Regions from separate parts of the Pseudomonas ogarae genome, predicted to be linked through region 2. Evidence: predicted binding sites of a transcription regulator. Region 2 holds the regulator's gene; each other region holds the start of a gene.
The links. The regulator FliA, encoded in region 2, starts transcription of late flagellar genes. The targets are predictions, from matches to a motif close to CTAAAGTTTNNNNNNNNNNNGCCGNTAA.
Positions count from the first base shown of each region.

Region 1 (7,387 bases), 3.1 Mb from region 2:
TATTTTTGTGGGTGCTTGATATTCCGAACAGCCGAAGCCTATTTTGTACGGGTTGCCGTTCGCGGCTCGCACATAACAAGGATTGCGTCATGACGACCGATGGCCAGCGTTCACTCGCGCAGCGACTGACGGGCATTGATGAGATTGAATGTGTCACGCCGGATTTGAATGGTGTGCCGCGGGGCAAGGTAATGACCGCTGAGGGTTTCCTCGAAGGCCGGCGGTTGCAGTTGGCGCGGGGCGTGCTGCTGCAATGCATCATGGGCGGTTATCCGCCGTCGCGTTTCTACGGCAGCGATGACGGCGACCTGGCGCTGGTGGCCGATCCGAAACAGATTCATCGCCTGCCTTGGAGCCAGCAGCCCCGTGCCCTGGCGATCTGCGATGCCGACGAGTTGACCGGTGAAAGCTCCCGGCTCTCGACGCGCGGCCAGCTCAAGGCCGTTGTCGCTCGCTATGCAGCCCTTGGCCTGGCGCCGGTAGTGGCGACCGAACTGGAATTCTTCGTGTTCGCCCCCAACCCGGACCCGACCCAGCCGTTCCAGCCGCCGATGGGCCTGGACGGGCGTCGCGAAGATGGCCATTCGGCGTTCAGCGTCAGCTCCAACAACGGCCTGCGCCCGTTCTTCAGTGAAGTCTATGCATGCATGGCGGCGCTGGGCCTGCCTCGTGACACCTTCATGCATGAAATGGGTGTGAGCCAGTTCGAGATCAATCTGCTGCACGGCGACCCTTTGTTGTTGGCCGACCAGACCTTCCTGTTCAAGCACCTGCTCAAGGAAGTGGCGCTCAAGCACGGCCTGACCGTGGTCTGCATGGCCAAGCCCCTGGCCCACACGCCGGGCAGTTCGATGCACATCCATCAGAGCGTCGTCGAGGCGGACAGCGGTCGCAACGTCTTCAGCGACGAGGCAGGCGAACCGACGGCCACTTTCCGGCACTTCATCGGCGGGCAACAGGCATGCCTGGCGGATTTCACCGCCTTGTTCGCACCGAACGTGAATTCCTACCAGCGCCTGTGCCACCCGTTCGCCTCACCGAACAATGCCTGTTGGTCCCATGACAACCGTTCGGCCGGGTTGCGGATTCCCGCCAGTTCGCCGGTGGCCCGGCGGGTCGAGAACCGCTTGCCGGGGGCCGATGCCAACCCCTACCTGGCGATTGCCGCCAGCCTGGCCGCCGGGCTGTATGGGATCGAACATCGCCTGGAGCCGAGCGCGGCGATCCAGGGCGAATTCGAAGTGCCGGATAATCTGTCGCTGCCATGTACCTTGCATGCTGCCCTGGAGCGTCTGAAGCGTAGTCATCTGGCGAAGGAACTGTTCGGTACGGAGTTCATCGAAGGCTACATCGCCTCCAAGACCCTGGAACTGACCAGCTTCTTCGATGAAATCACGCCCTGGGAAAGGCGTGTCCTCGCGGCCCAGGCATAACGAACCGTCGCATTCGGGCTATCTTCAACAGGTAGCCCTTACTCACCTCAAGGAGCCGCTCGGAACGCCGATGCGCCAAATCTGGAAACCTTTTCGAGCGCTTTATTTCGCCTCGCTGATGATGTTGATCGGCTCGGGCCTCTTGAGTACTTACCTGGCCTTGCGCCTGGCCGCCGACCACGTGGACAGCCTCTGGGTTGGTGCGCTGATGGCCGCCAACTATTTCGGCCTGGTGCTGGGTGGCAAGATCGGCCACCGGCTGATCGCCCGCGTCGGGCACATCCGCGCCTATTCGGCCTGCGCCGGGATTGTCGGGGCGGCAGTACTGGGCCATGGCCTGGTGGACTGGCTGCCGGCCTGGATCGTGCTGCGGATGATTGTCGGCCTCGGGATGATGTGCCAGTACATGGTCATCGAGAGCTGGCTCAACGAGCAAGCCGACGCCAAGCAGCGTGGCGTGGTGTTCAGCGGCTACATGATTGCCTCCTATCTGGGGCTGGTGCTGGGCCAGTTGATCCTGGTCATGCACCCGGCCCTGGGGCCTGAGCTGTTGATGCTGGTGGCGCTGTGCTTCGCCTTGTGCCTGGTGCCGGTGACACTGACCCGGCGAATTCACCCGGCGGCGCTGCATCCGGCACCCATGGAGCCGCGCTTCTTCATCAAGCGTGTGCCGCAGTCATTGAGTACGGTGCTGGGTTCCGGGTTGATCGTCGGCTCGTTCTATGGCCTGGCGCCCCTGTATGCCTCTCAGCAGGGCCTGTCGACCGAGCAGGTCGGTCTGTTCATGGGTAGCTGCATCTTCGCCGGATTGCTGGTGCAGTGGCCGCTGGGGTGGCTGTCCGACCGTTATGACCGGGCGCTGCTGATCCGCTGCTTTGCGCTGGTCCTGACGATCTGTGCGCTGCCGTTGGCGATTCTTCCGACGGTGCCGCTGGAGGTGCTGTTCGTCGCGGGATTCTTCTGTTCGCTGGTGCAGTTCTGCCTGTATCCGCTGGCGGTGGCATTTTCCAATGACCACGTCGAAGCTGATCGAAGGGTGTCCCTGACCGCAATGCTGCTGGTGACCTATGGCGTTGGCGCCAGTATCGGGCCGCTGGTGGCCGGTGTGCTGATGAAGATGTTCGGCAGCCAGATGCTCTACGGCTTTTTCGCCTTCTTCGCTTTGGTGCTGGTGTGGCGGATCCGGCCGAAAGCGGTGACCAACCTGCATCAGGTCGATGATGCACCGCTGCATCACGTGGCGATGCCGGACAGCATGTCGAGTTCGCCTTTGGTGGCGTGCCTTGATCCACGGGTGGATGAGCAGGTGGTGCAGGAGCAGATGCAGTCGCCAGCCAATCCGGACGTGGAGCCTGAGCCGGCAACTGAGACTGCGGCCGAGGCTGAAACTGAAACCGAGGCGCCTGAGACACCGAGTTTTACCCAGGCCAGGCCTTGAAGCAGACATAAAAAAACGGGCGGTCACCGCAAGGGACTGCCCGTTTTTTATGGTTCGACGATCAGAGGTCGTCTTTATCGAAGCGCCGGGCTTCTCGCTGGAGCTGGTAGACGAACCGCTCGACCTGCCGTTGCACCAGGCCGCTGATGTTGTGAAAGCGTACACCGGCGAACGTGGTGTTGATCCTTTCTTCGAAATGCAGGTAGCGCAGCTCGACTGGCGCGGTCATGTTGCCAAACGGCAGGGCTGCGATGAAGCGCTCATACACCTGGCCCAATTGCAGTCGCTGCGTGATGTCGCCGTCGAAACGCAACTTGCAACCGGTGGCGGAGATGTCCAGCAGCTTGCCATCCACCGGTGACTTGAGCTTGTCGCCGCCCAGTTCAACGCTCACCAGTTGTGCCAGTTTCAGGGCGGCGCGGAAGGCGTTGCGACGTTGGTGGTAGACCACTTCGTCGGGCAGGGCGCCGCGATAACAGCGACCGTCGCTGGATTCATCAATGGTCAGTGGACCCTTGCCATCCCATGCGATGCGCACGCCGTCATGGAAACCCTCGACACGAAACGGCTCGCCGGCCAGCAGGAAACGCTCGCCGTCCCGGGGGATCATTTCATCCAGGGCAATGGAGTTGGTCTCGCGGTCGACGTTGACCAGATAGCTCTGGAAGCGCTGGCTACGTTCATGGAAGGTAATGATCAGCGGGTCGTGGCTCTCTTGCAGCATCCGCAGGTTGCCGGAGATTTCCAGGGGCGTGGTGAGGACCTTGGGCGGCTGCGGAGCATCATCCGCGTTTGAGGCATTGAACACGGTGAGTCAGTCTCCAGGCAAAATACGACTACGAATGGCCGGCATTTTGCCAGCATGTATCGCGCGTTGATAGAGCGAAGGCATTGTTCGTTTCATGCCTGGCTGAGCGGGCGGTGCTTGACCATCTTGGCGGTCGAGCCGCGAGCGTCATACAGCGTCGGGATCTCGCCACCGTTGAGAATGCGCAACTGGTTGGCGGTGGCGGCCTGCTGCATCAGGATCGACTGGCCGTTGCGAGCGTTGGTTGTCTGGCACTGGGCGAGCAGGTCGTTGAGGGCTTTGCTCTGGGACAGCAGTTGATCACCAATCGTCGACTGGCTGGCCAGTTGCTCAAGGCCGTCATGGCTGGCGGGCAGGTTGAGGCTGGCGAGGATCTCGCTGCGTTTGCGGCCATGCTGGTCAAGCAAGATGATCAATGCCTGTTTCTGCGCCAGGATATTCTCCAGCAGAGGCATGTCGCGACCGTGCAGTGCCACGGATTCGGCCTGCAACAATTCCAGCAATTGTTGCGCTGGAGCAAAGTCGTCGATGATCAGTTGCAATAAATTAGTGTCGTGCATGGCTGGCCTTGGGTCTTAAGCGTCCAAAAGCCTGGCGCAGGCGGTGGCCTAGCGCTGGGCTTCGAAGTTGAGCAGTTTGCTGGCTACGCGGTTGCTGTCGACTTTGTAGCTGCCATCGGCGATTGCTGCTTTCAACTCGGCCACGCGGGCGTTGTCGACGACAGGTTGATCGCGCAGCTTGTCAGTGACCTTCTGCAACTGCTGAGCCTCATTGCTGAGGTGTACCGACTCCCCGTTGCTGACTTGTTCGGCGGGTGTAGGCAGCGGCGCGGATTTGTCGGCTTCGACGGTTTCCTTGGTGGCGCTGGTACGCGTAGTGCCTGTCAGCGGTGAAGAGCTGTTTAAACGATTGAAATCGATGACCATGGTAAAAAACCTCTGGGTATTTGGACGCTTGCCATGTTTTCGGCCATCCCCAAAAAAACTTTAGGCTCATTTATTCAATGAACGTGCGCACGTCTGCGCTTGCCTTTGCGTAAGGCACAGTCTAGGGAACACCGGGATCAAGCGCCAGCTTTCTACCTCCTCTACCAGGTCATTACATCGCCACTTCCACTTGGCCTGGGGCCACCACTTGTGCCTTGATGACGCGCTGGGAATTAAGGTTTTTAACCCGTATCTGTTCGCGCATGCCGCCATTGGACAGGGCTTCGCCGGGCATCCGCACGGCCATGGAGCCGCTGCGGGCGGTGATGACCACCTGGTCGCCCTTGCGGACCACCTCGGCCTGCTCCAAGTGCACCAGCGTCACGATCTGATCGGCGACCATTGGTCGGACAAGTTTCTGCCCGATGGCCTGGTCGACGGAGGTCAGGAAGCCCTGGTTGATCTGGCTGATGTCCCGTTCGCGCAACATCACGTCCTGGGGCTCGACGATCCCGGCCCGCTTGAGCGGACGCGTGGTGGTGACAATGTCCCGGAACAGGCGCACTTGAGCGGGCACGAACACCGTCCAGGGCGTGGCGCTGTCGCAACGAACCTTCACCGTGACGCGGCCCAGGGGCCTGGCCGGGCTCTCCAGCGAGGCAGTCAATTCCTTGTCGCACATCGGCATGCGCAGGCGCGGGTCGAGCTGGTTGACTTCGATTTCGTAGCGACCTTCGGTTTGACTGGTAGCCAGATAGTCTTCTACGGTGAATTCAAGAAAGCCCTGAGTGACGCCGATAAGGAGATCAGGCAAGGTAACCGGAACAGCAGCAAGGGCAGGACCGCCCGAAGTGAACAGGCAGACAGCCAACAGTGCACCGAGCCAGTGGCGGCAGTGAGTGGTCAGGCGTCGAGAAAATGTCGTTTGTGCGTTCATGCCGGTTCAATAGCAAGCCCCGTGCCGTTTAGTGATGAATGCGCGTCGGACACATTAGCGTTACGTAGGAGTCAGGGCATGGCGGGAGTAATGGATTCGGTAAACCAGCGCACTCAGCTGGTCGGTCAGAATCGCCTGGAGCTGTTGTTGTTCCGTCTCGACGGCCAACAGATGTATGGGATCAACGTATTCAAGGTCCGCGAGGTGCTGCAATGCCCCAAGCTGACCCTGATGCCCAAGTCCAGCCCCGTTGTGTGCGGTGTGGCCAATATCCGGGGAGCGACCATCCCGATTCTCGATCTGGCGATGGCGACCGGTTCCGGTCGGTTGCTGGACCAGAGCAATCCGTTTGTGATCATCACCGAGTACAACACCAAGACCCAGGGGTTCCTGGTGCGCTCGGTGGAGCGCATCGTCAACATGAACTGGGAAGAGATCCATCCACCGCCCAAGGGCACCGGCCGCGATCACTACCTCACGGCAGTGACCCGGGTCGATAACCAGTTGGTGGAAATCATCGACGTGGAGAAAATCCTCGCCGAAGTAGCGCCCACGCCGGAAGCGATCTCCGCGGGGGTGGTGGATGCCGAAACCCAGCACAAGGCGATTTCGTTGCGGGTGTTGACCGTCGATGACTCTTCTGTGGCCCGCAAGCAGGTGACCCGTTGCCTGCAAACGGTCGGTGTCGAGGTGGTGGCGTTGAACGACGGGCGGCAGGCGCTGGATTACCTGCGCAAGTTGGTCGACGAGGGCAAGAAGCCCGAGGAAGAATTCCTGATGATGATCTCCGACATTGAAATGCCGGAGATGGACGGGTACACCCTGACGTCGGAAATCCGCAGCGACCCGCGCATGCAAAAGCTGCACATCATCTTGCATACTTCGCTGTCCGGGGTTTTCAACCAGGCGATGGTCAAGAAGGTCGGTGCCGACGATTTCCTGGCGAAATTCCGCCCTGACGACCTGGCTTCCAGGGTCGTCGATAGGATCAAGGCAGCAGAATAAAGCAAAGGTCGGGCGCGTTGTGCGCCCGGCAAGTCAACACGATGAAAGAGGCGGTATCTTGTCTACGGGTAATTTGGATTTCGAACAGTTCCGGGTCTTCCTGGAAAAAGCCTGTGGCATCTTGCTTGGTGAAAACAAGCAATACCTGGTGTCGAGCCGTCTCAATAAATTGATGGAGCAACAGGGCCTCAAGTCATTGGGCGAACTGGTGCAGCGTATCCAGACCCAGCCGCGCAGTGGTTTGCGCGAGATGGTGGTGGATGCGATGACCACCAACGAAACCCTGTGGTTTCGTGACACCTATCCGTTCGAGGTGTTGAAGAACAAAGTGCTGCCGGCGGCCATCAAGGCCAGCCCGGGCCAACGCCTGCGGATCTGGTCGGCGGCCTGCTCGTCGGGGCAGGAACCCTATTCGCTGTCGATGTCCATCGATGAGTTCGAGCGGTCCAACCTCGGCCAGTTGAAAGGCGGCGTGCAGATTGTCGCCACCGACCTGTCCGGGACCATGCTCAATAATTGCAAGACCGGCGAGTACGACAGCCTGGCCATCGGCCGGGGCCTGTCGCCGGATCGCCTGCAACGTTACTTCGACCCCAAGGGGCCGGGTAAATGGGTGGTCAAGGCGCCGATCAAGAGCCGCGTGGAGTTCCGTTCGTTCAACTTGCTGGACAGCTATGCCAGCCTGGGCAAGTTCGACATCGTGTTCTGCCGCAACGTGCTGATCTACTTCTCTGCCGAAGTGAAGAAAGACATTCTGCTGCGCATCCACAGCACGCTCAAGCCGGGCGGTTACCTGTTCCTCGGCGCTTCCGAGGCGTTGAACGGTTTGCCGGATCATTA
Region 1 is NZ_CP077086.1:5,171,002-5,178,388, reverse strand. It holds gene HU749_RS22705 (glutamine synthetase family protein) at 192-1,433, shown strand; gene HU749_RS22700 (MFS transporter) at 1,504-2,871, shown strand; gene HU749_RS22695 (flagellar brake protein) at 2,933-3,679, opposite strand; gene HU749_RS22690 (flagella synthesis protein FlgN) at 3,772-4,239, opposite strand; gene flgM (flagellar biosynthesis anti-sigma factor FlgM) at 4,288-4,605, opposite strand; gene flgA (flagellar basal body P-ring formation chaperone FlgA) at 4,778-5,542, opposite strand; gene HU749_RS22675 (chemotaxis protein CheV) at 5,621-6,547, shown strand; gene cheR (protein-glutamate O-methyltransferase CheR) at 6,606-7,387, shown strand, end outside.
Region 1: a site for FliA is predicted at 4,642-4,669, ahead of flgM (flagellar biosynthesis anti-sigma factor FlgM). Genes of this name have one in related genera too.

Region 2 (7,387 bases):
TTTTTTCGCCGCCGACATGCGTCAGGCCATGAAACTGGTTCGTGACGAGCTGGGCGCTGAAGCAGCCATCATTGGCAACCGTCGTATCGCCGGCGGTGTCGAGCTGACGGCTGCCCTGGATTACAAACTGTCTGCGTTGGCCCCGCGGGTTCCTAACATGGAACTCGAAGACGAGCTGCGCAAGACCCAATCTCGCATCGCCAGCGCCCAGGCCGAACTGAGCCTGCGCAGCAGCGAAGGCGAGGGCGCGGCGGGTACCAATCGTCAATTGTTCGCCGGTCAGCCGCTGACCGCCGGCCTGCCATTGACCGCTGCCGAACCGCTGATCGAGCAGGCCCAAGCCGAACCGCGTCGTCCTGAGCCGGCGCCAGCAGCGCCTGCCCGGGGTGTCGACCCGCGCGCCCTGGACTCGATGCGCTTTGAACTCAACAGCCTGCGCGAGCTGATGGAAGTCCAGCTCGGCTCCCTGGCCTGGAACCAACTGCAAGGCAGCCGTCCAGCCCAGGCCAACCTGTGGCGTCGCCTGCAACGCATCGGCCTGTCCGGCCCGTTGTCCCGGGACCTGCTGGCGCTGATCAATGGTATCGAAGAGCCTCGCCAGGCCTGGCGCATGTTGCTGGCGCACCTGGCGCGGATGATCGCCACGCCGGAAGTCGAGCCGCTGGAAGAGGGTGGGGTGATTGCCATGGTCGGTCCTGCCGGCATGGGCAAGACCACCACCCTGGCCAAGCTCGCCGCCCGTTATGTACTCAAGTACGGCGCCCAGAGCATTGCCTTGGTGAGCATGGACAGTTTCCGCATCGGTGCCCAGGAGCAACTCAAGACCCTCGGCCGGATTCTCAATGTGTCGGTGACCCATGTGGATCCGGGTCAATCCCTGGCCCAGGCACTGGAGCCGCTGCTGCGCAAACGCGTCGTGCTGATCGATACCGCGGGCCTGCAAGCCAGCGATCCAGCCCTGCGCATGCAGCTCGAGAGCCTGGCCGGGCGCGGTATCAAGTCAAAAAATTATCTCGTGTTGGCAACCACCAGCCAGAAACAGGTTCTAACCGCCGCATACCACAGCTACAAACGCTGCGGGCTGGCCGGCTGCATCCTGACTAAGCTGGACGAAACGGCAAGCCTGGGCGAGGTGTTGAGCCTGGCGATCGGTCATGAACTACCGGTGGCCTACCTGACCGACGGGCCGCGGATCCCGGATGATTTGCATCTGCCGCGCCGTCATCAACTGGTCAGTCGTGCCGTGAGTGTGCAAATGCAGGAAGAACCCAGCGAAGAAGCCATGGCTGATATGTTCGCTGATATCTACCACAGCCCGACCAAGCAGGTCGGCTGAGGTAATCATGAATATTTTTTGTACCTACATCGATGGTCTGCCATGCATTGTTCCGTATGCGAACGCGCAGCCAGTAATGTGGCCTCCGTCTAAGTAAGACAAGGTAAAGAACGAACATGGGCAGCATGCATCCCGTACAGGTGATCGCGGTGACCGGCGGCAAAGGTGGCGTCGGGAAGACTAACGTGTCAGTGAACTTGTCCCTGGCTCTGGCAGAGCTTGGCCGACGGGTCATGCTGCTGGACGCCGACCTGGGCCTGGCGAACGTCGACGTGTTGTTGGGGCTTACACCCAAACGCACCCTGGCGGACGTGATTGAAGGGCGCTGTGAACTGCGTGACGTGTTGTTGCAGGGGCCGGGCGGGATTCGCATCGTGCCGGCTGCCTCCGGCACCCAGAGCATGGTTCACCTGACCCCGGCCCAGCACGCGGGCCTGATCCAGGCGTTCAGCGACATCGGCGACAACCTTGATGTGCTGGTGATCGATACCGCGGCCGGTATTGGTGACTCGGTCGTCAGTTTCGTCCGCGCTGCCCAGGAAGTGCTGCTGGTGGTCTGCGACGAACCGACGTCCATCACCGACGCCTATGCCCTGATCAAACTGCTTAACCGCGACTATGGCATGAACCGCTTCCGCGTCCTGGCCAACATGGCCCAGAGCCCGCAGGAAGGACGCAACCTGTTCGCCAAGTTGACAAAGGTCACGGATCGCTTCCTGGACGTCGCCCTACAATACGTCGGCGCAGTGCCTTACGACGAAAGCGTTCGCAAGGCCGTCCAGAAGCAACGTGCCGTTTATGAAGCCTTTCCACGTTCCAAATGCGCGCTGGCGTTCAAGGCGATCGCCCAGAAGGTCGACACCTGGCCACTGCCGGCCAACCCCCGCGGGCATCTGGAATTTTTCGTCGAGCGTCTTGTGCAACAAACAGCAGGGCCCGTGCTATGACAGCCAGCGGTTACAACCATCTCTACAAAAAATCGGCACGGGACGCCCAGTACGAATTGATCGAGCGTTACGCACCGCTGGTCAAGCGTATCGCCTATCACTTGCTGGCGCGTTTGCCGGCCAGTGTCCAGGTCGAAGACTTGATCCAGGCGGGCATGATCGGCCTGCTCGAAGTGTCGAACAAATACGACGCGAGCAAGGGCGCCAGTTTCGAGACGTATGCCGGTATTCGCATTCGCGGGGCCATGCTCGATGAAGTCCGCAAGGGCGATTGGGCGCCGCGTTCGGTGCATCGCAATACCCGCATGGTCAGCGATGCAATTCGGGCAATTGAAGCTAAAACCGGGCGTGACGCTAAAGATCACGAGGTTGCGGCCGAACTCCAATTGAGTCTCGACGATTATTACGGGATTTTGAACGATACCTTGGGCAGCCGCCTGTTCAGTTTCGACGACCTGTTGCAGGACGGCGAACACGAAGGGCTGCATGAGGATAACGCGAGTGCTCACATGGAGCCGTCGCGTGACCTGGAAGATGAACGTTTCCAGAGTGCGCTGGCGGATGCGATTGCCAATTTGCCGGAGCGTGAGCGACTGGTCTTGGCGCTGTACTACGACGAAGAGCTGAACCTCAAGGAAATCGGTGAGGTCCTGGGGGTCAGCGAATCGCGGGTCAGCCAGTTACACAGCCAGTGCGCGGCCCGTTTGCGGGGGCGTTTGGGGGAGTGGCGAGCGCGTTGACAGGCAGTGTGGGGACGCTGCGAACGAGGCTGGCCTGGCAGGTACTGCGCCAGTCTCCATCCGTTGTGCTCCGGACCGTTGTCGAGTGTTGTGCCGGATTGATTGAAATGGCGCGTCCAGGTGCTGGGCGCGTTTAAGACTGCTTGGAGGTCGAATTGGACAAGAACATGAAAATCCTCATCGTTGATGACTTCTCAACGATGCGGCGGATCATAAAAAACCTGTTGCGTGACCTTGGGTTCACCAACACGGTCGAGGCGGATGATGGCATCACAGCCATTCCGGTCCTCAACAGCGGGAGCATCGACTTTCTGGTAACTGACTGGAACATGCCCGGCATGACCGGTATCGACTTGCTGCGCCATGTGCGCGCCGACGAAAAGCTCAAGCATCTTCCGGTGCTGATGGTCACTGCCGAAGCCAAGCGCGAGCAGATCATCGAAGCGGCCCAAGCCGGTGTAAACGGCTATGTGGTCAAACCCTTCACGGCCCAGGCGTTGAAAGAGAAGATCGAAAAAATCTTCGAACGCATCGGTTAACGGCGCCACGGGGGAGCTATGGACAACGAATCTTCAATGGGCGATTTCGAATCGACCCTGAAAAAACATGCCCGCGAACTGGTCGACAGCCTTGAAAAAGGTCGCTTTGGCGATGCGGTTCAAATGATCCATGAGCTCAACCAGACCCGTGACCGCGGTCTGTATCAGGAAGTGGGCAAGCTCACGCGTGAATTGCACAGCGCGATTGTCAATTTCCAGATCGACCCGCATATGCCGCAGGCCGAGGAAGTCTCGCAGATCACCGACGCCACCGAGCGTCTGGGTTATGTGGTCAAGCTGACCGAGGCCGCGGCCAACCGCACCATGGACCTGGTGGAAAGTGCAACGCCGCTGGTCAATGGCCTGAGCGAAGAAGCCCAGGCCTTGAGTACCGACTGGGGCCGGTTCATGCGTCGCGAAGTCGGCGCTGAAGAGTTTCGGGAGCTGGCCCGTCGCGTCGACGGTTTCCTGACGCGCAGCGGCACCGAGAACCGCGCCGTGGCAAGCAATCTCAACGACATTCTGCTGGCTCAGGACTATCAGGACCTGACCGGCCAAGTGATCAAGCGTGTGACCCAACTGGTCACCGAAGTGGAAAGCAACCTGCTCAAACTGGTGTTGATGGCCAGCCAGGTCGACCGCTTTGCAGGCATCGAACACGACCGTGAAGCGATGCTTGCTGAAAAAGATCCACAAAAACATCTCTCTCAGGGTGAAGGTCCGCAGATTCATGCCGATAAAAGAGAAGACGTTATGTCCGGTCAGGACGATGTGGACGATTTGCTGTCCAGCCTTGGATTCTGAGTTTTAGCCCTGTTTTAGGAGCAGCCATTAATGAGCTTCGGCGCCGATGAAGAGATCCTTCAGGATTTCCTGGTTGAGGCCGGCGAGATTCTAGAGCAACTGTCCGAACAGCTGGTCGAGCTGGAAAGCCGACCAGATGATGCGGATCTGCTCAATGCAATTTTTCGCGGTTTCCACACTGTAAAAGGAGGCGCCGGCTTCCTCCAGCTCAACGAGCTGGTGGAGTGCTGTCACATTGCCGAGAACGTGTTCGACATCCTGCGCAAGGGTGAGCGTCGCGTTGATTCGGAATTGATGGACGTGGTGCTTGAAGCGCTGGATGCGGTCAACAGTATGTTCAGCGAAGTGCGTGAGCGCTCGCCGATTACGGCTGCCACCCCCGAATTGCTCGCCGCGCTGTCGCGCCTGGCCGAGCCGCAATCGGCTGACGAAGCGGCTCCGGTTGCCGAGGCCGTGGTTGAAGAACCGGTCGCCGAGGAATCGGGCGACATCACCGATAACGAATTCGAACAACTGCTGGACTCCCTGAATGCCGTCAAGGCCCAGGCCGAGGCACCGGCTGCACCTTCTGCACCTGCAGCGCCGGCCGCCGATGGGGCTGGCAGCGATGAAATCACCGATGCCGAGTTCGAGTCACTGCTCGACCAGCTCCATGGCAAGGGCCAGTTCGCGCCTGATGCCGTGGTCCCGGCGGCGGCCCCCGCCGCGCCGAAAGCCGCGGGCGACAGCTCGGACATCACCGACGACGAATTCGAAGCGTTGCTCGATCAGTTGCATGGCAAGGGCACCTTTGCCGTTGACGCACTGGATTCGGCCATCGCTTCGGCGCCGACGCCGGCCAAGCCCGCCGCCGCTGCCGCGGGCAGCGACCTGATCAGCGACCACGAATTCGAATCCCTGCTCGATGAGCTGCATGGCAAAGGCAAGTTCAGCGAAGTCGGTACGGCTTCTGCTGCGCCTGCTGCCGCCACTGCGGCCGCGCCGGCGGCCAAGGTTGCGCCAAAACCCGCTGCCAAGGCACCGGAACCGAAGGCCGAGCCCGCCAAGCCTGCCGCTGCTGCCCCGGCGCCAGCCCGTGCTCCGGCGGCTGCGCCAGCGGACAAACCGGCCAGCGAAGCCGAGACCACCGTTCGGGTCGATACCGCACGCCTGGACGAGATCATGAACATGGTCGGCGAACTGGTGCTGGTGCGTAACCGTCTGGTGCGCCTGGGCCTCAATAGCCAGGACGAAGCCATGTCCAAGGCCGTGTCGAACCTCGACGTGGTCACGGCGGACCTGCAGACCGCGGTCATGAAGACCCGGATGCAGCCGATCAAGAAAGTCTTCGGGCGCTTCCCGCGCCTGGTTCGCGACCTGGCTCGCCAGCTCAAGAAAGAAATCAACCTGGAACTGGTGGGTGAAGAGACCGACCTCGACAAGAACCTTGTCGAGGCCCTGGCCGACCCGCTGGTCCACTTGGTGCGCAACGCGGTTGACCACGGCATCGAGTCGCCGGAAGAACGCGAAGCTTCAGGCAAGGTCCGTGGCGGCAAGGTGATCCTGGCCGCCGAGCAGGAGGGCGACCACATCCTGTTGTCGATCTCCGACGACGGCAAAGGCATGGACCCGAACGTGTTGCGTGCCATCGCGGTGAAACGCGGTGTGATGGACAAGGATGCCGCCGACCGCCTGAGCGACACCGAGTGCTACAACCTGATCTTCGCCCCGGGCTTCTCGACCAAGACCGAGATCTCCGACGTGTCGGGCCGTGGCGTGGGCATGGACGTGGTGAAAACCAAGATTTCCCAGCTCAACGGTTCGATCAATATCTACTCGACCAAGGGCCTGGGCTCGAAGATCGTCATCAAGGTCCCGTTGACCCTGGCGATCATGCCGACCCTGATGGTGATGCTGGGCAACCAGGCATTCGCCTTCCCGCTGGTCAACGTCAACGAGATCTTCCACCTCGACCTGTCGCGCACCAACGTGGTGGACGGCCAGGAAGTGGTGATCGTACGGGACAAGGCACTGCCACTGTTCTACCTCAAGCGCTGGCTGGTCAGCTCCGCCGCTCATGTAGAGCAGGGCGAGGGCCATGTGGTGATCCTTTCGGTGGGCACCCAGCGGATCGGCTTTGTCGTCGACCAATTGGTGGGCCAGGAAGAAGTGGTCATCAAGCCGTTGGGCAAGATGCTCCAGGGCACCCCGGGCATGTCCGGCGCCACCATCACCGGCGACGGTCGCATCGCATTGATTCTCGATGTGCCAAGCATGCTCAAGCGTTACGCCGCCCGGCGTATTTGATTCTGGAGGGGCGTGGCCCAGGGCCGCGCCTCGTCTAACGGAGTGTTTATGGTAGTTAAAGTCCTGGTGGTGGACGATTCGGGGTTTTTCCGCCGCCGCGTCTCGGAAATTCTTTCGGCGGACACGAGTATTCAGGTCGTCGGTACCGCGACCAACGGCAAAGAGGCGATCGATCAGGCCCTGGCACTCAAGCCGGACGTGATTACCATGGACTACGAGATGCCGATGATGGACGGCATCACGGCCGTGCGGCATATCATGCAGCGCTGCCCGACGCCGGTATTGATGTTCTCCTCCCTGACCCACGAAGGCGCCCGAGTGACCCTCGATGCGCTGGACGCCGGGGCGGTGGATTTCCTGCCGAAGAACTTCGAAGACATTTCGCGCAACCCCGACAAGGTCCGGCAGTTGCTATGCGAAAAAGTCCATAGCATTTCCCGCAGCAACCGCCGTGTCGGTGCCTACAGCGCACCGGCGCCAGCCCCTGTTGCGGCGCCAAGCCCGGCACCGTCGCCGACGCCGACTGCATCGAGCAGCTTCAATCCGGCACCGGTACGCAGCGCCCCGGCACCTGCGCCGGCTCGCCAGGCGCCCGCCAGTGCGTCGTCGCCGGCACCCAAGCGCAAGGCCTACAAGCTGGTCGCTATCGGCACGTCCACGGGTGGCCCGGTGGCGCTGCAACGGGTCCTGACCCAGTTGCCGGCCAACTTCCCGGCCCCCATCGTGCTGATCCAG
Region 2 is NZ_CP077086.1:2,031,993-2,039,379, forward strand. It holds gene flhF (flagellar biosynthesis GTPase FlhF) at 1-1,336, shown strand, start outside; gene fleN (flagellar synthesis regulator FleN) at 1,453-2,283, shown strand; gene fliA (RNA polymerase sigma factor FliA) at 2,280-3,023, shown strand; gene HU749_RS09090 (chemotaxis response regulator CheY) at 3,191-3,562, shown strand; gene HU749_RS09095 (protein phosphatase CheZ) at 3,581-4,366, shown strand; gene HU749_RS09100 (chemotaxis protein CheA) at 4,397-6,652, shown strand; gene HU749_RS09105 (protein-glutamate methylesterase/protein-glutamine glutaminase) at 6,701-7,387, shown strand, end outside.

Region 3 (7,387 bases), 1.2 Mb from region 2:
AGCTGATCGGCACCTGCCGCTTCCGCGACTGCAAGCACGACCGCGAGCCTGGTTGCGCCTTGCTCAAGGCCCTGGAAGAAGGCCGCGTGCATCAGCAACGGATGAACAGCTACCGCTCGATCATCGCCAGCCTGCCGGAAAGCAGTTACTGATTCTAAAAGAAATGTGAGTCGAGAGAATCTGTGGGAGCAAAGCTTGCTCGCGAAATAGGCACCTCGGTCGTTGAAAGACCGTATCGCCTTCATCGCGGGCAAGCCTTGCTCCCACAGGTCTGTATCGGCTCTTAGGTCACTGCGCCGGCGGTTCAGCCGGTTTCGGCGCCACGTCGTCGAACAGGTTCAAGCGCTCGCGCAACTCATGGGCCGGTACGGGTTGCTGGTCCGCCGGCAACGCGTTCGGATCGACCGCCGCGCCAGGTGTGACGGGCGAAGCAGGAGTTTCCCCCGGCGCACCCTCGCCCTGGGCCGGATCGGGCGCCGGATCGTCAGTTTGCGAACCTTCGATGGCCTGCTGGGCCTTCTTGGTCAACACCACGATATCGATACGCCGGTTGACCGGGTTGAACGGATCCTTGCGGTCGAACAACGCCGACGACGCATAACCGACCACCCGTGCCACCTGCTCATCCGGGTAACTGCCGGCCACCAGGGCGCGACGGGCCGCGTTGGCGCGGTTGGCGGACAGTTCCCAGTTACCGAAATCGCCTTTGCCAATGAAGGGTTTGGCATCGGTATGACCGCTGATGCTGATCTTGTTCGGCACCGCCTTGATGGTGTCGGCCATGGCCAGCAGGATGTCCTCGAAATAAGGCTTCAGGCGCGCGCTGCCAGAGTCGAACATCGGCCGGTTCTCGGCGTCCATGATCTGGATGCGCAAGCCGTTCGGCGTAATCTCGAACAGAATCTGATCCTTGAACTTCTGCAGTTCAGGATTCTCTTCGACCTTGTTCTGCAATTCCTGCAGCAGCAACTCCAGGCGCTCGCGCTCGACCTGCTCGGCCATGCCTTCGACCTGCTCGGAATCCACCGTCACCTTGTCCGGCTGGGGCTGGGACTTGACCTCGGGGTTGAGGGTGTTTTCCGGCGCCAGGGTCGGCGAACCACCCAGGTCGATGATGTAGGGCGTGCCACTTTCAGAGAAACCGACCGGGTCCTTGAAGTAACCGGCGATGGCGATCTTCTGTTCCGGGGTGGCCGTGGACAGCAGCCACAGCACCAGGAAGAACGCCATCATCGCCGTTGCGAAGTCGGCGAAGGCAATTTTCCAGGCGCCCCCATGGTGCCCGCCGGCAATGCGCTTGACGCGCTTGACGATGATCGGCTGGTTATTTTCCATAACTTAACGACCGCGAACCGCTTGTTCCAGCTCGGCGAAGCTAGGACGGTGCGCCGGGTACAGGACCTTGCGACCGAACTCCACCGCCAGCGATGGCGGCATGCCCGAGGCCGAGGCCACCAGGGACGCCTTGATGGATTCATAGACATTGAGTTCTTCCTTGGCATCATGGGCCAGGGAATGGGCCAGCGGGCCGAAGAAACCGTACGCGGCCAGAATACCGAAGAAAGTACCCACCAATGCCGCACCCACGTGCAGACCGATGGAGGCCTGATCACCTTCTCCCAAGGATGCCATGGTCACCACGATCCCCAATACCGCCGCAACGATACCGAAACCGGGCATGCCGTCGGCGATGCCGTTGACCGCGTGGGATGGGTGCTCCAGGTCTTCCTTGAGGCTGTACAGCTCCATGTCGAACAGGCCTTCGAGCTCATGGGGCGCCATGTTGCCGGACGACATGATGCGCAGGTAATCACAGATGAACGCCGTCATGCGGGCGTCCTTCAGCACCGAGGGGTACTTGGCGAAAATCGGGCTGGCGGCGGCGTCTTCGATATCGCCTTCAATCGCCATCATGCCTTCGCGGCGGCTCTTGTTGAGGATTTCATAGATCAGTCCCAGCACCTCCAGGTAGAAGGTGTGGCTGAAACGCGAACCGAACATGCTCAAGGACTTCTTGAGCACATGCATCGTCATGTAGCCGGGGTTGGCCTGCAAAAAAGCGCCAAGGGCCGCACCACCGATGATCAACACCTCGAAAGGCTGGATCAGGGCGGCAATCTTGCCATGGGAGAGTACGTATCCGCCGAGCACGCTCGCGAACACGACGATGATGCCGATAATTTTAGCCATAGATAGAAAGTACTTACTTAAGTCGGGTTCAAGGTCATATTCGGAAGCTTAAAAATCTCTTCTTCTCCTTATCGGCAAAACTGCGCCAGACTATAGGCTGTTCTGGCGAAAAGCCAATTTGCCCCGTTCCGGGCGTAGAGAATTCATACGATGATCACGTCCAGCCATGACTAACGAAACGAAGGTTCCAACACCCCGACCGACCACCCTCGAGGGCTGGGTGAAGTTGCTCAATGGCGTGCACCTGCCGGTGCCCCAGGCCAGCCATGACCTGGTCTGCAAGGCCATTGCCGACAGCCGCCGCTCGTTGCGTGACATCGCCGAACTGATGCAGGACAGCCCCGCCCTGGCCCTGAGCGTCATTCGCGAGGCCAACCATCACACTCATGGCAGCCTCGCCGAACCTGCGGAAAACCTCGAAGTGGCCATCAACCGCCTCGGCCTCAAGCGCACCGAGGAACTGCTCGCCCGCCTGCCGTCGTTGCCAGGGCACGAAATCCCCATCGCCTTGCGCCAGCTGCAATTGATCAGCCAACACGCCACGCAACAGGCCAATGGCTTTTTTGCCAGCCGCCTGGCGCGGCTATGGCAGGACATACACTGGGGCAGCCTGTTGTTTCTCTCACCGCTCTGGCCGCTGGCCCTGACTCACCCGCGGTTGCTGGGGGAGTGGGAATTGCGTGTCGTCCATAAAGGCGAGCCGGCGAGCAAGGTCGAACGCGAACTGTTCGGCGTCAGCCTGCTGAAAATCTGCCTGGCGCTGGTGGAGACCTGGCGCTTGCCTATCTGGGTGATTCAGGGTTATCGCCTGCTGCTCAATGAACGCCGCGAGCTGGTGCAGGTCCTGCGCATCGCCCGGGACAGCGAGCACCCGCTGCGCCAGCAAAATCGCCTGGACGATGACCCGACCCTGCGGCGCTGGCTCAATCAACCGGCCAATACCGTGTTGCTGGCCAACGGCCTGGCACTTTCAGCGCAACACGCCTGGGACAGCCCCCACAGCGCCCGCTGGCAATACCTCACCAGTTTGTATCTGCAGATGCCGATCGATGAGGTCCAGCAACAGCTGCACCAACAAGCCGTCACCAGCGCCCGTCATGACGCCATGCCGGACCTCTGGCATCCAGCCGTAGCGTTGCTCTGGCCCTGGGACAGCCGCCGCATCCACCCCGGCTTGCTACCTCCTCCCCCACCCAGCGCCGAAGACCTGAGCCAGTGGCGCAAGCAATGTTCCGCACTGCTGGTGGAACCGAGCCCCTTCAGCAATGCCATGCACCTGACCACCTCGGCACGGGACGTGTTGGTGGCCTGCGGCATGCGCCGGGTGATGATCCTGATGGCCGACCGCACCCAGACCAGCGTGCGCGTACACCAGACCGCCGGCCTGCCCAAAGAAGCCGCGGCCATGAGCTTTACCATCAGTCAGAGCAAAATCTTGCAGCGGTTGCTGGCCCAGCAGGCCCAGGTTCGCCTGAACCCGGACAACAACGCGCAGTTTTCGGCGCTGCTGCCACCGGGCCTGCGCAGCCTGTTCCGGGGGGAGCACCTGCTGCTGCGCTCCCTGACCTGCAATGGCCGGGTGATCATGCTGGTGGCGGTGGACCAGGGCGGCGGGCCGTTGTCGGACGTGACCGTGCAAGCCTTCGGCAAAACCGTGCAATGCATCGAAAGGGCCCTGCATACCTTTACCAACCGCGGCCGCTGAACTTGCTACAATCTTTTCCCTTTGCGCCCCTGGAGACCTCACATGCCTGACTTCTCTGGCTTGCCGTTGGTGATCGAGCCGAGCGAGCTGCTGCCGCGCCTCGACGCAGGCGAACTGATTCTGGTAGACCTGACCAGCGCCGCCCGCTACAGCACCGGCCATATCCCCGGCGCACGCTTCGTCGACCCCAAGCGTACCCAGCTTGGCCAACCGCCGGCGCCGGGCCTGCTGCCGGCCAAAGCCGACCTGGAAACCCTGTTCGGCGAGCTCGGGCACAACCCGGATGCGGTCTACGTGGTCTATGACGATGAAGGCGGCGGCTGGGCCGGGCGGTTTATCTGGCTGCTGGACGTGATCGGCCACTCGAACTACCACTACCTCGACGGCGGTTTGCTTTCGTGGCTGGACGAAGGCCTGCCGGTGTCCGTCGAAGTGCCTGCTCCCGTCGCAGGCCCGGTCAGCCTGACACTGCACGAAGCGCCCACCGCCACCCGTGAGTACCTGCAAAGCCGTCTCGGTGCTGCCGACCTGGCGATCTGGGACGCTCGCGGCCCGCTGGAATACTCCGGCGAGAAAGTTGTCGCAGCCCGAGGCGGGCACATTCCCGGCGCGGTCAATTTCGAATGGACTGCCGGCATGGACCAGGCGCGCAACCTGCGCATCCGCAAGGACATGCCGCAAATCCTCGAACAATTGGGCATCACGCCTGACAAAGAAATCATCACCCACTGCCAGACTCACCACCGCTCCGGCTTCACCTACCTGGTGGCCAAGGCGCTCGGTTATCCACGGGTCAAAGGCTATGCCGGTTCCTGGGGCGAATGGGGCAACCACCCCGACACCCCCATCGAGCTTTGAAGGTTCTTAAGGACAGTTAATGAAAAACCGTTTGTTCATCCTCACTCAATACCTGCTGCCCCACCACCTGCTGTCGCGGCTGGCCGGCTGCATTGCCGAATGCCGCGTGCGCTGGTTCAAGAACGCCTTCACCGCGTGGTTTGCCAAGCGCTACCAAGTGGACATGTCCCAGGCCCTGGTGGAAGACCTGACTGCCTACGAGCACTTCAACGCCTTCTTCACCCGCGCCCTGAAAGACGGCGCACGCCCGCTGGACGACGCCCCGGGCGCGATCCTCAGCCCCGCCGACGGCGCCGTCAGCCAGCTCGGCCCGATCGAGCATGGCCGGGTCTTCCAGGCCAAGGGCCACAGTTTCAGCGTGCTGGAACTGCTGGGCGGTGATGCGGCCAACGCAGCGCCGTTCATGGGCGGCGATTTCGCCACCATCTACCTGTCCCCCAAGGACTATCACCGCGTGCACATGCCACTGGCCGGCACCCTGCGGGAGATGGTCTACATCCCCGGGCGGATTTTCTCGGTCAACCAGACCACTGCCGAAAACGTTCCGGAGCTGTTCGCCCGTAACGAGCGCGTGGCGTGCATTTTCGACACCGAACGCGGGCCGATGGCCGTGGTACTGGTGGGCGCGATGATCGTGGCCTCCATCGAAACCGTCTGGGCCGGGCTGGTGACACCGCCCAAGCGCGAGCTGAAAACCTTCCGTTATGACGAAGCCGCCCGCGCGCCGATTCATCTGGAAAAAGGCGCCGAACTGGGTCGCTTCAAGCTGGGTTCGACGGCCATCGTGCTGTTCGGGCCGGACCAGGTGAAATGGGCCGAAGGCCTGGTGGCCGGTTCGCCAGTGCAGATGGGCCAGGGCCTGGCACGACCAAACGCCTGATTCACGCCCGCCCTTGAAGCAGACCTGTAGAAGCAGGCCTGCGAGAGTAGGAGTGTGAGAGCAAGGCCTGTGGGAGCAAGGCTTGTGGGAGCAAGGCTTGCCCGCGGTGAACGATGACGCGGTCTAAAAAACGCGGCGCCTGCATCGCGAGCAAGCTTTGCTCCCACAGCACACTCAGGCCAACACGCCGGCCTGTCAGCTGCTAGAGTTGGAACAACACGTTTATTTCCCGCCGGAGCCCGTACACGGCATGAATGAGACCAGCCCTCTCCAGCTATTGCGCGTCCTGACCCCGACACAATCACGCCTGTCGTTCTGCGATGCTACGCCAAAGGACCTCAAGCGCTGGATCGCCAACCTGCCCAAGGCCAACATCGGTGAAACGGCCCGCCTGCTGTACCAGGCCCTTGGCGAACTCAACCAACTGCTCACACCCAGCGAAAATCGCCTGCAACTGCTCGAACTGCTGCGGCCCGAGGTGTATTACGTCTGCAAGCACCTGGAGCGACACTTCCTGCAGCAGGCCATCGTGCTGGACGATCGCTCGCGCAAGATCGTCAACCTGTGCCAGGCCCTGCAAACCCAGCTGGCGATGGGCTACAAACAGATCGTGGCGCGTATCGCGTCGAAATACACCAAGGACCGGGCCCGCTTGCTGAGCACCGCGCTGCAACGGGCGATGCATGCCCTCAACGGTCCACTGCTGCGCGCCAGTCAGTTGTACAGCCCAGTGCCTGAAGGGCTGTGGCTCGATTTGCATCAGTTGTACCGAATCGCCTGCCAGCATCGGTTGCAGCACCTGAGCGTGAGTGACGAACTGGCGAGCCAGGTTCATCAATTGAACGCCGAGCAAACGTATATCGTCGCCCTGTTGCTGGGAGCGTCACGCAGCAATCAACTGCGCCAGAGCCAGATCGGGCGACTGACCGAAGTGCTCGAATCCTGGAGCCAGTGGGTCAAGCTGGACCCCGCCAGCAGCGCTGCCAGCCTGTTCGCGGTCGCTCCGCAACTGGATGTCGGGCCACGCTACCGTTCCAAGTTCCGCGCCGAACAACAGCCGACCTTGCAAGGGTTCGACCCACAACCCCTGGTGCGCGCAATCGCCACACATCTGGAAAACCCTGCCGAGCACAGCCTGCCGGTACCGGGCGGCATGAGCGTCGATACCTTGCATCACCTGCAAGCCGCCTGGGGCGAAGCGGCCGAACGCAGTTTCCAGCGCACTGAGGGCAACGGTACGCTGACCCTGTGCGTGGGCATGAGTGCGCTGCACTACTACCTCGGCGGCGAGCGCTCTTTCAACGAGATCCTGAAAAGCCCCACCACGCGCAAGGCCCGCTTCGAGGCCTCGCCGAGCAAGACCAACGACACCTGGAGCCAGGCCTTCGACGCCGCCCCCGCTGGCGACAGCGATCTGCTGCCCTATGAAGAAATCGAGTACCCGGTCAACCCGAGCGATGACGATGGCACCAGCTCCGACAACCAGCATCACTTTCCGACCTACGACCTGCCGATCATCAACCACAGCCCTGGCGGCTATTGCCTCGGCTGGCCCAAGGAAGTGCCGGAACAACTGCAGGCCGGGGAAATGATCGGCATCCGGGACACCAGCGACCAGGCCTGGAGCGTTGCCGTGGTGCGCTGGATCCGGCAAGTGCGCAACGGCGCCATGCAGATGGGCATCGAACTGGTCGCACCGCATGCCCAGCCTTGCGGGCTGCAACTGGTCCGGGAAGAACATGAGCACGGTCACT
Region 3 is NZ_CP077086.1:862,071-869,457, reverse strand. It holds gene rsgA (small ribosomal subunit biogenesis GTPase RsgA) at 1-152, shown strand, start outside; gene motB (flagellar motor protein MotB) at 289-1,335, opposite strand; gene motA (flagellar motor stator protein MotA) at 1,339-2,190, opposite strand; gene HU749_RS03695 (HDOD domain-containing protein) at 2,357-3,895, shown strand; gene HU749_RS03690 (rhodanese-like domain-containing protein) at 3,938-4,753, shown strand; gene asd (archaetidylserine decarboxylase) at 4,773-5,633, shown strand; gene HU749_RS03680 (cyclic-di-GMP receptor FimW-related protein) at 5,884-7,387, shown strand, end outside.
Region 3: a site for FliA is predicted at 2,259-2,286, ahead of motA (flagellar motor stator protein MotA). Genes of this name have one in related genera too.

Region 4 (7,387 bases), 1.4 Mb from region 2:
TGTGGTCGGTGCTGCTGCTCAGCGTGCTGTTCCTCGCGGCGATGGCGTTCAGCCTGTTGCGCAAGCCGCCGGTCAAGAGTTGAGGTGATTCATCGCGAGCAAGCTCGCTCCCACAATAGATCGCGTTCGTCGGAACAACTCGGTCAACTGTGGGAGTGAGCTCGCTCGCGATAGCGTCCTCTCAATCAACAGAAATACCCAAGCGAACCGCTACCCCGTGAACTCAATCCTCCATTCCCCGTCTCATAGGAGGAATTAAGTCCCGACTCGCGCTAAACTGCGCTGGTTTTTCCGTCCCCTATTCTTCGGAGCCGTCCATGTCCCGCGTTACCTTGAGTCGCTATTTGATTGAGCAGACCCGCAGCAACAACACCCCTGCCGATCTGCGCTTTTTGATCGAAGTGGTGGCGCGTGCGTGCAAGGAAATCAGCCACGCCGTCTCCAAAGGCGCGCTGGGTGGTGTCCTGGGCAGCATGGGCACCGAAAACGTGCAGGGCGAAGTGCAGAAGAAGCTCGACGTGCTGTCCAACGAAATCCTGCTCGAAGCCAACGAGTGGGGCGGTCACCTGGCCGGCATGGCGTCCGAGGAAATGGACAATGCCTACCAGATCCCGGGCAAATACCCCAAGGGTGCCTACCTGCTGGTGTTCGACCCACTGGACGGTTCGTCGAACATCGACATCAACGCACCGGTTGGCACCATCTTCTCGGTACTGCGCTGCCCGAACGAGTACCTGAGCCAGAACGAAGCCTTGAATGAAAAGGCCTTCCTGCAGCCAGGCACCGAGCAGGTCGCTGCCGGTTACGCCATCTACGGCCCTCAGACCATGCTGGTGCTGACCCTGGGCGACGGCGTCAAGGGCTTCACCCTGGACCGCGAAATGGGCAGCTTCGTACTGACCCACGAAGACATCACCATTCCTGAAACCACCCAGGAATTTGCCATCAATATGTCCAACCAGCGTCACTGGGAAGCCCCGGTAAAACGCTACGTCGAAGAGTTGCTGGCGGGCGAAGAAGGCCCTCTGAAAAAGAACTACAACATGCGCTGGGTTGCCGCGATGGTTGCCGATGTGCACCGCATCCTGACCCGTGGCGGTCTGTTCATGTACCCGCGCGACAGCCGTGAGCCGTCCAAGCCGGGCAAACTGCGCCTGATGTACGAAGCCAACCCGATGTCGTTCCTGGTGGAACAGGCTGGCGGCGCTTCCACCGACGGTCACCAGCGCATCCTCGATATCAAGCCCGACGGTCTGCACCAGCGCGTGGCGGTGTTCCTCGGCTCGAAGGAAGAAGTGGCGCGCGCCACGGCCTACCACAAGGAATAAATCATGGCCGAGCCCTGGCAGCCGTTGCTCGATTGGTGGTTTGGTTCAGCCAAGACACCGGACGAAATATCGGCTGACAGAGGCAAGCTGTGGTTCGGCAAACGCCATGATCGCCAGGCCAACGAGCGCTTTGGCGATCAGGTCGAGCTGGCACTGGCCGGCGGATTGACCGACTGGGCGCAACGCCCGGAAGGTTGGCTGGCCCTGGTGCTGCTACTCGACCAACTCCCGCGAATGATCTTTCGCGACACCCCCAAGGCCTTCTCCGGTGACCTGCGTGCCCAAGCGCTGGTGGCCCAGGGCATGGCGGCGGGTTTCGACCGGCAACTCAAACCGATCCAGCGGGTATTCATCTACCTCGTACTCGAACACTGCGAAAACCTCGCGGTGCAGAACGAGGCCGTGTCACGGTTTATCGATTTGGTTCGAGAACAGCCGGAGGCGCAGCGGGCGGTGTTTGAAGACAACCTGGATTATGCCGAGCGGCATCAGAGGATCATTGCCCGGTTTGGGCGCTTCCCCCATCGCAATGCGGTGTTGGGGCGCGAGTCCACGGCTGATGAAGTGGAATTCTTGAGCAGGCCTGGGTCCAGGTTCTGATTTTGCTGTGAGGCTGATACCGTCTTCGCGAGCAGGCTCGCTCCCACAGTAGATCACTGTCTCTGTGGGAGCGAGCCTGCTCGCGAAAGGGGCCCGCAAAAGCGCTAGATCCGGAAGCTTCCCACCAACTGCTTCAACCGCGCCGCCTGCTGCTCAAGGTCGGCACAGGCCCGCAAGGTGGCTTGCAGGTTTTCCACGCCTTCCTGGTTCAGGGTGTTGATCTCGGTGATGTCGACGTTGATCGACTCCACCACGGCGGTCTGTTCTTCGGTGGCGGTCGCCACGGACTGGTTCATGCCGTCGATTTCACCGATACGCTGGGTCACGCTGCCCAACCGTTCGCCGGCCTGGTTGGCGATGCTGACGCTGCCTTCGCTCTGGCGCTGGCTGTCGGTCATGGTCAGTACCGCTTCCCGTGCGCCAACTTGCAGCTCTTCGATCATCTTCTGCACTTGCTGCGCCGAGTCCTGGGTGCGGTGAGCCAGGTTGCGCACTTCATCGGCCACCACGGCGAAGCCACGGCCGGCTTCACCGGCGCGGGCCGCTTCGATGGCGGCGTTGAGGGCGAGCAGGTTGGTCTGCTGGGAAATGCTGGTGATCACCTCAAGAATCTGGCCGATGTTCACCGTGTTGCTGTTCAAGGTTTCGATGTTGCCGCACGAATCGCTGATCTTGGCCGACAACTGCTGCATGGCCGCGATGGTTTTATCCACCACTTGTTGGCCATCTTCAGCCAGGCTGCGCGCATCGCTTGAATGTTGCGAGGCGAGGGCGGCGTTCTGGGCGATTTCCTGGGCGGCGGCACCGAGCTGGTTGATGGCCGCGGCCACGCTGCTGGTGCGCGAAGCCTGCTGGTCGGAGTTGTACATCGACGAGTTGGAGGCGCTGACCACGCGCAGGGCAACTTCGTTGACCTGGCCGGTGGCCGAGGCCACTTCACGGATCGAGGTATGAATGCGTTCGACAAAGCGGTTGAACGAAGTCCCCAGCGCGCCGAATTCGTCGTGGCCGTGGATGACCAGGCGCCGGGTCAGGTCGCCTTCGCCTTCGGCGATGTCGTGCATGGCGCGGCCCATGGCCAGCAGCGGTTGCATCAGCACGCGGATCAACATGCCGAGCAGGGCGATGATGAACACCACGGCGATGACCATGGCGATCAGCGCCGAAGTGCGGAACTCGCTGAGCATCGCCAGTGCGGTGTCCTTGTCGAGCACCAGCGCAACGTACCAGTCGGCTCCCGGCACACCGTTGACGTGGGTGAAGGAGATGAATTGGGTCTTGCCGTCGAGGTCGACTTCTTTCACGCCCGGGCTGATTTGAGGCGCGCCGTTAGGGTACGCCTCGGCCAGGGTCTTGAGCACGCGCTTGCTGTCGGGGTGGATCAGGATCTTGCCGTCGGCGCTGACGATGAACGCGTGGCCGTGGCCGCCGAAGTTCAGCGAGTTGATGATGGCGCTGACGCTGGACAGGTCGATGTCCGCGCCGGCTACGCCGATCATCTGGTTCTGGCGCTGTACCGGCGTGGCAACGGTGATCACCAGCTTGCCCGACGAGGCGGCGATGTAGGGTTCGGTGACGATGGTTTGCTGTGCGCTGTTGGCGGCCTTGTACCAGCCACGGGCGCGCGGGTCGTAGTCGGCGGCGCGATTGCCGGCCGGTACCGAGAACATCACACCATCGGTGCCGCCGAAATAGCTGAGCTGGAAGTTGCCGGTGTAGGCCGGCAGGCCCACGGCGCGCTTGAGGCTGTCGGCACCATTGCCGTCCACGGCGATCTGCTGGGCCAGCGATTGCAGCAACTGAATACGGCCGTCGACCCACGTCTGGATGTTACGGCTGGTCAGGTTGCCGAGTTCCTGCATGGAGGTCTCGGTGCTGGCGTGCAGGCTCTGGCGTTGACGATAGTCGTTGAACAGGATGAAACAAGCGAATGCAATGGCTACCACGAGGGCGGCAGCCAGCAGGATTTTATGGCTGAATTTCATGTTTCTGGTCATTAAGAACACTACCGCGGAGGGACGGGTCAGGAAGGGCTGTCAATTTGCCATAACGCAGGATTTTGCGCTGTTACTTTTTATCGGCGCAAAAGCCCGGCCCATCAGGCGCCAAGGGCCCAATCCCGACGAAAGGTACGACGGCGTCACAAACCGGGTGATTCACCGATGAAACACCTCTGCACAGCCAATAAATACTGGGCGCGTCAGGGAACCAGATAGGGGTTTTCTCTTCTAAGGATCAGGTTGGCACCCTGCCACCTCCCTTCGTTCCAGGAGTTACTCCATGTCGCTGCGATCTATCGCCCTGCTGTTTATGTGCGTCGTGTTGACTGCATGCAGCAAGGTCAACCAGGAAAACTATTCGAAACTGTCGGCTGGCATGCCCAAGTCCGAAGTCGAAACGTTACTGGGGAAACCGACCGATTGTTCAGGTGCGCTCGGCATGTCCAGCTGCACCTGGGGCGACCAGAAAAGCTTTATCAGCGTGCAGTACGCCGGTGACAAAGTGTTGATGTTTTCCGGCCAAGGCCTGAAGTAAACCGAGGCCAGAGGCCTGCGGGAGAAAAATAATGATGCGGTTAGTTTTTGTGCTTTTAGCTGGCCTGGTTTTGGCTGGCTGTGCCACTTCTGGCGAAGATCCGCTGGCACCCAAGACGGTCAACAGCGTCAATCTCAAGCGTTACCAAGGGACCTGGTATGAATTGGCCCGCCTGCCCATGTACTTCCAGCGCAATTGCGCGCAATCGGAAGCTCACTACACCCTCAAGCCAGACGGCAACGTGGGTGTGCTCAATCGCTGCCTGACTTCTGACTGGCAGTGGGAAGAAGCCAGGGGCACCGCCACGCCGCAGGTGCCGGGCAAGACCGACAAGCTCTGGGTCGAGTTTGATAATTGGTTTTCGCGGATCGTGCCGGGCGTGGCCAAAGGGCAATACTGGGTGCTGTACGTCAGCGATGACTACAAGACCGCCATCGTTGGCGACCCGAGCCGTCGCTACATGTGGCTGCTGTCCCGTACACCGACCGTCAATAGCGTCGTGCGCGAGGAACTGCTGAGCAAGGCACGCCAGCAGGGCTACGACACCACACGCTTGATCTGGCGCGCGTCGGATCGACAGATGGCCAAAACTTCGGATTGATCGACGCCTGGGACCACAATGTGGGAGCGGGCTTGCTCGCGAATACGGTGTATCAGACACATAGATGTCGGCTGTCACACCGCATTCGCGAGCAAGCCCGCTCCCACATTTTTATCCGCGTTAGCCCAGCAGTTCGCGCAGTACCTGGGTAAACGCCCGGGCGCTTTGCTCTTCGCCGGCATGACGCCCATCGCGCACCACCCACTGCCCGCCGACCATCACATCGCGCACCTGACGATCGCCGCCAGCAAACAGCCAGCGATTGAGGATCCCGTCGCCCTGGGCCGTGGCCAAATAGGGGTCGCTGCCATCGAGCACCAGCCAGTCGGCGCGCTTGCCGATTTCAAGGGCGCCGACCGGTTGCCCCAGAGCCTGGGCACCGCCTTCCAGCGCCGCGTCAAACAAGGTGCGGCCGACCATCGGCTGATCCGCTCGATACAAGCGGTTGCGCCGTTGATCCCGCAGGCGCTGGCCATATTCCAGCCAGCGCAATTCTTCGACCACGCTCAACGACACATGACTGTCGGAGCCGATCCCCAGGCGCCCGCCCTGGGCGAGGAAATCCACGGCTGGGAAAATCCCGTCCCCTAGGTTGGCTTCGGTGGTAAGGCACAGGCCGGCAATCGCCCGGCTCCTGGCCATGATGCTGACTTCCTGGGCGTTGGCGTGGGTGGCGTGGACCAGGCACCAGCGCTGGTCGACTTCGGTGTTTTCGTACAGCCATTGCAGTGGGCGGGCGCCGCTCCAGTTCAGGCAGTCGTCGACTTCCTTCTGCTGTTCGGCGATGTGGATGTGCACCGGGCATTCACGGTCGCTGGCGGCCAGCACGTCGTGGATTTGCCCGGGTGTCACGGCGCGCAGCGAGTGGAAGCACAGACCCAGCGCCTGGGACGGCTGCCCGGCCAGGATCGGCTGCAAGCGTGACTGAAGCTTCAAGTAGTTTTCGGTGCTGTTGATGAACCGGCGCTGCCCGTCATTGGGCGCCTGGCCGCCAAAACCGGAGTGGCTGTAGAGCACTGGCAACAGCGTCAGGCCAATGCCGGCGGCGCTGGCGGCGTGGCTGATGCGCAGGGCCAGCTCAGCCGGGTCGGCGTAGGCCGCGCCGTCGATATCATGGTGCACGTAATGGAATTCGGCGACCGAGGTGTAGCCGGCCTTGAGCATTTCGATGTACAGCTGGCGGGCGATGATACCGAGTTGGTCGGGACTGATTTTTCCGACGAGGCGGTACATCAAGTCGCGCCATGTCCAGAAACTGTCGTTGGGATTGCCCACCACTTCCGCCAGCCCGGCCATCGCCCGTTGGAAGGCGTGGGAGTGCAGGTTCGGCATACCCGGCAACAGCGGACCGCCCAGCCGTTCGGCGCCGTCTGCGTGGGAACCGGCCTGGACATGGGTCAGGACGCCTTCGGCATCGACCTCAAGACGTACATCATGGGCCCATCCACTAGGCAGCAGCGCGCGTTCGGCAAAGAAGGCGGACATGGTTCAACCTCATCGTGCGTAATTTGTATATACATATACAGACGTTTGCCTGGCCGGTAAACTCCGGCAAGCTAGCATTCTTATCCGCAGAACAGGGAACCGCCGTGCCGACTCCGCCTGCCAAACCGCCGCTGGCCGCAAACATGGGTGACAGTCCGGCACCCCTGTACGCCCGCGTCAAACAGATGATCACCCAGCAGATCGACAGTGGAAACTGGCCGCCGCATTACCGCGTGCCGTCGGAAAGCGAACTGGTCAGCCAACTGGGCTTCAGTCGCATGACCATCAACCGTGCGCTGCGGGAAATGACCGCCGACGGCCTGTTGGTGCGCATGCAGGGTGTCGGCACCTTCGTGGCCGAGCCCAAGAGTCAGTCCGCGTTGTTCGAAGTGCACAACATCGCCGACGAAATCGCCTCCCGTGGTCATCGCCACTCCTGCAAGGTCATCACCCTGGAAGAAGAGGCGGCCGGTTCCGAGCGGGCCCTGGCCCTGGACATGCGCGAAGGCCAGAAGGTGTTCCATTCGCTGATCGTGCATTTCGAGAACGACATCCCCGTGCAAATCGAGGACCGTTTCGTCAACGCACTGGTGGCGCCGGACTACCTCAAGCAGGATTTCACCGTGCAAACGCCCTACGCCTATCTCAACCAGGTCGCGCCGCTGACCGAAGGCGAGCATGTGGTCGAGGCGATCCTGGCCGAGCCGAGCGAATGCAAGTTGCTGCAGATCGAAAGGGGCGAGCCGTGCCTGTTGATCCGCCGCCGTACCTGGTCCGGACGCCAGCCGGTGACCGCCGCACGCCTGATCCATCCAGGCTCCCGTCACAGTCTGGAAGG
Region 4 is NZ_CP077086.1:657,799-665,185, forward strand. It holds gene HU749_RS02830 (DUF3999 domain-containing protein) at 1-83, shown strand, start outside; gene HU749_RS02835 (class 1 fructose-bisphosphatase) at 318-1,328, shown strand; gene HU749_RS02840 (DUF924 family protein) at 1,332-1,928, shown strand; gene HU749_RS02845 (methyl-accepting chemotaxis protein) at 2,033-3,925, opposite strand; gene HU749_RS02850 (lipoprotein) at 4,209-4,463, shown strand; gene HU749_RS02855 (lipocalin family protein) at 4,495-5,064, shown strand; gene HU749_RS02860 (formimidoylglutamate deiminase) at 5,185-6,549, opposite strand; gene hutC (histidine utilization transcriptional repressor HutC) at 6,693-7,387, shown strand, end outside.
Region 4: a site for FliA is predicted at 4,003-4,030, ahead of HU749_RS02845 (methyl-accepting chemotaxis protein). Genes of this name have one in related genera too.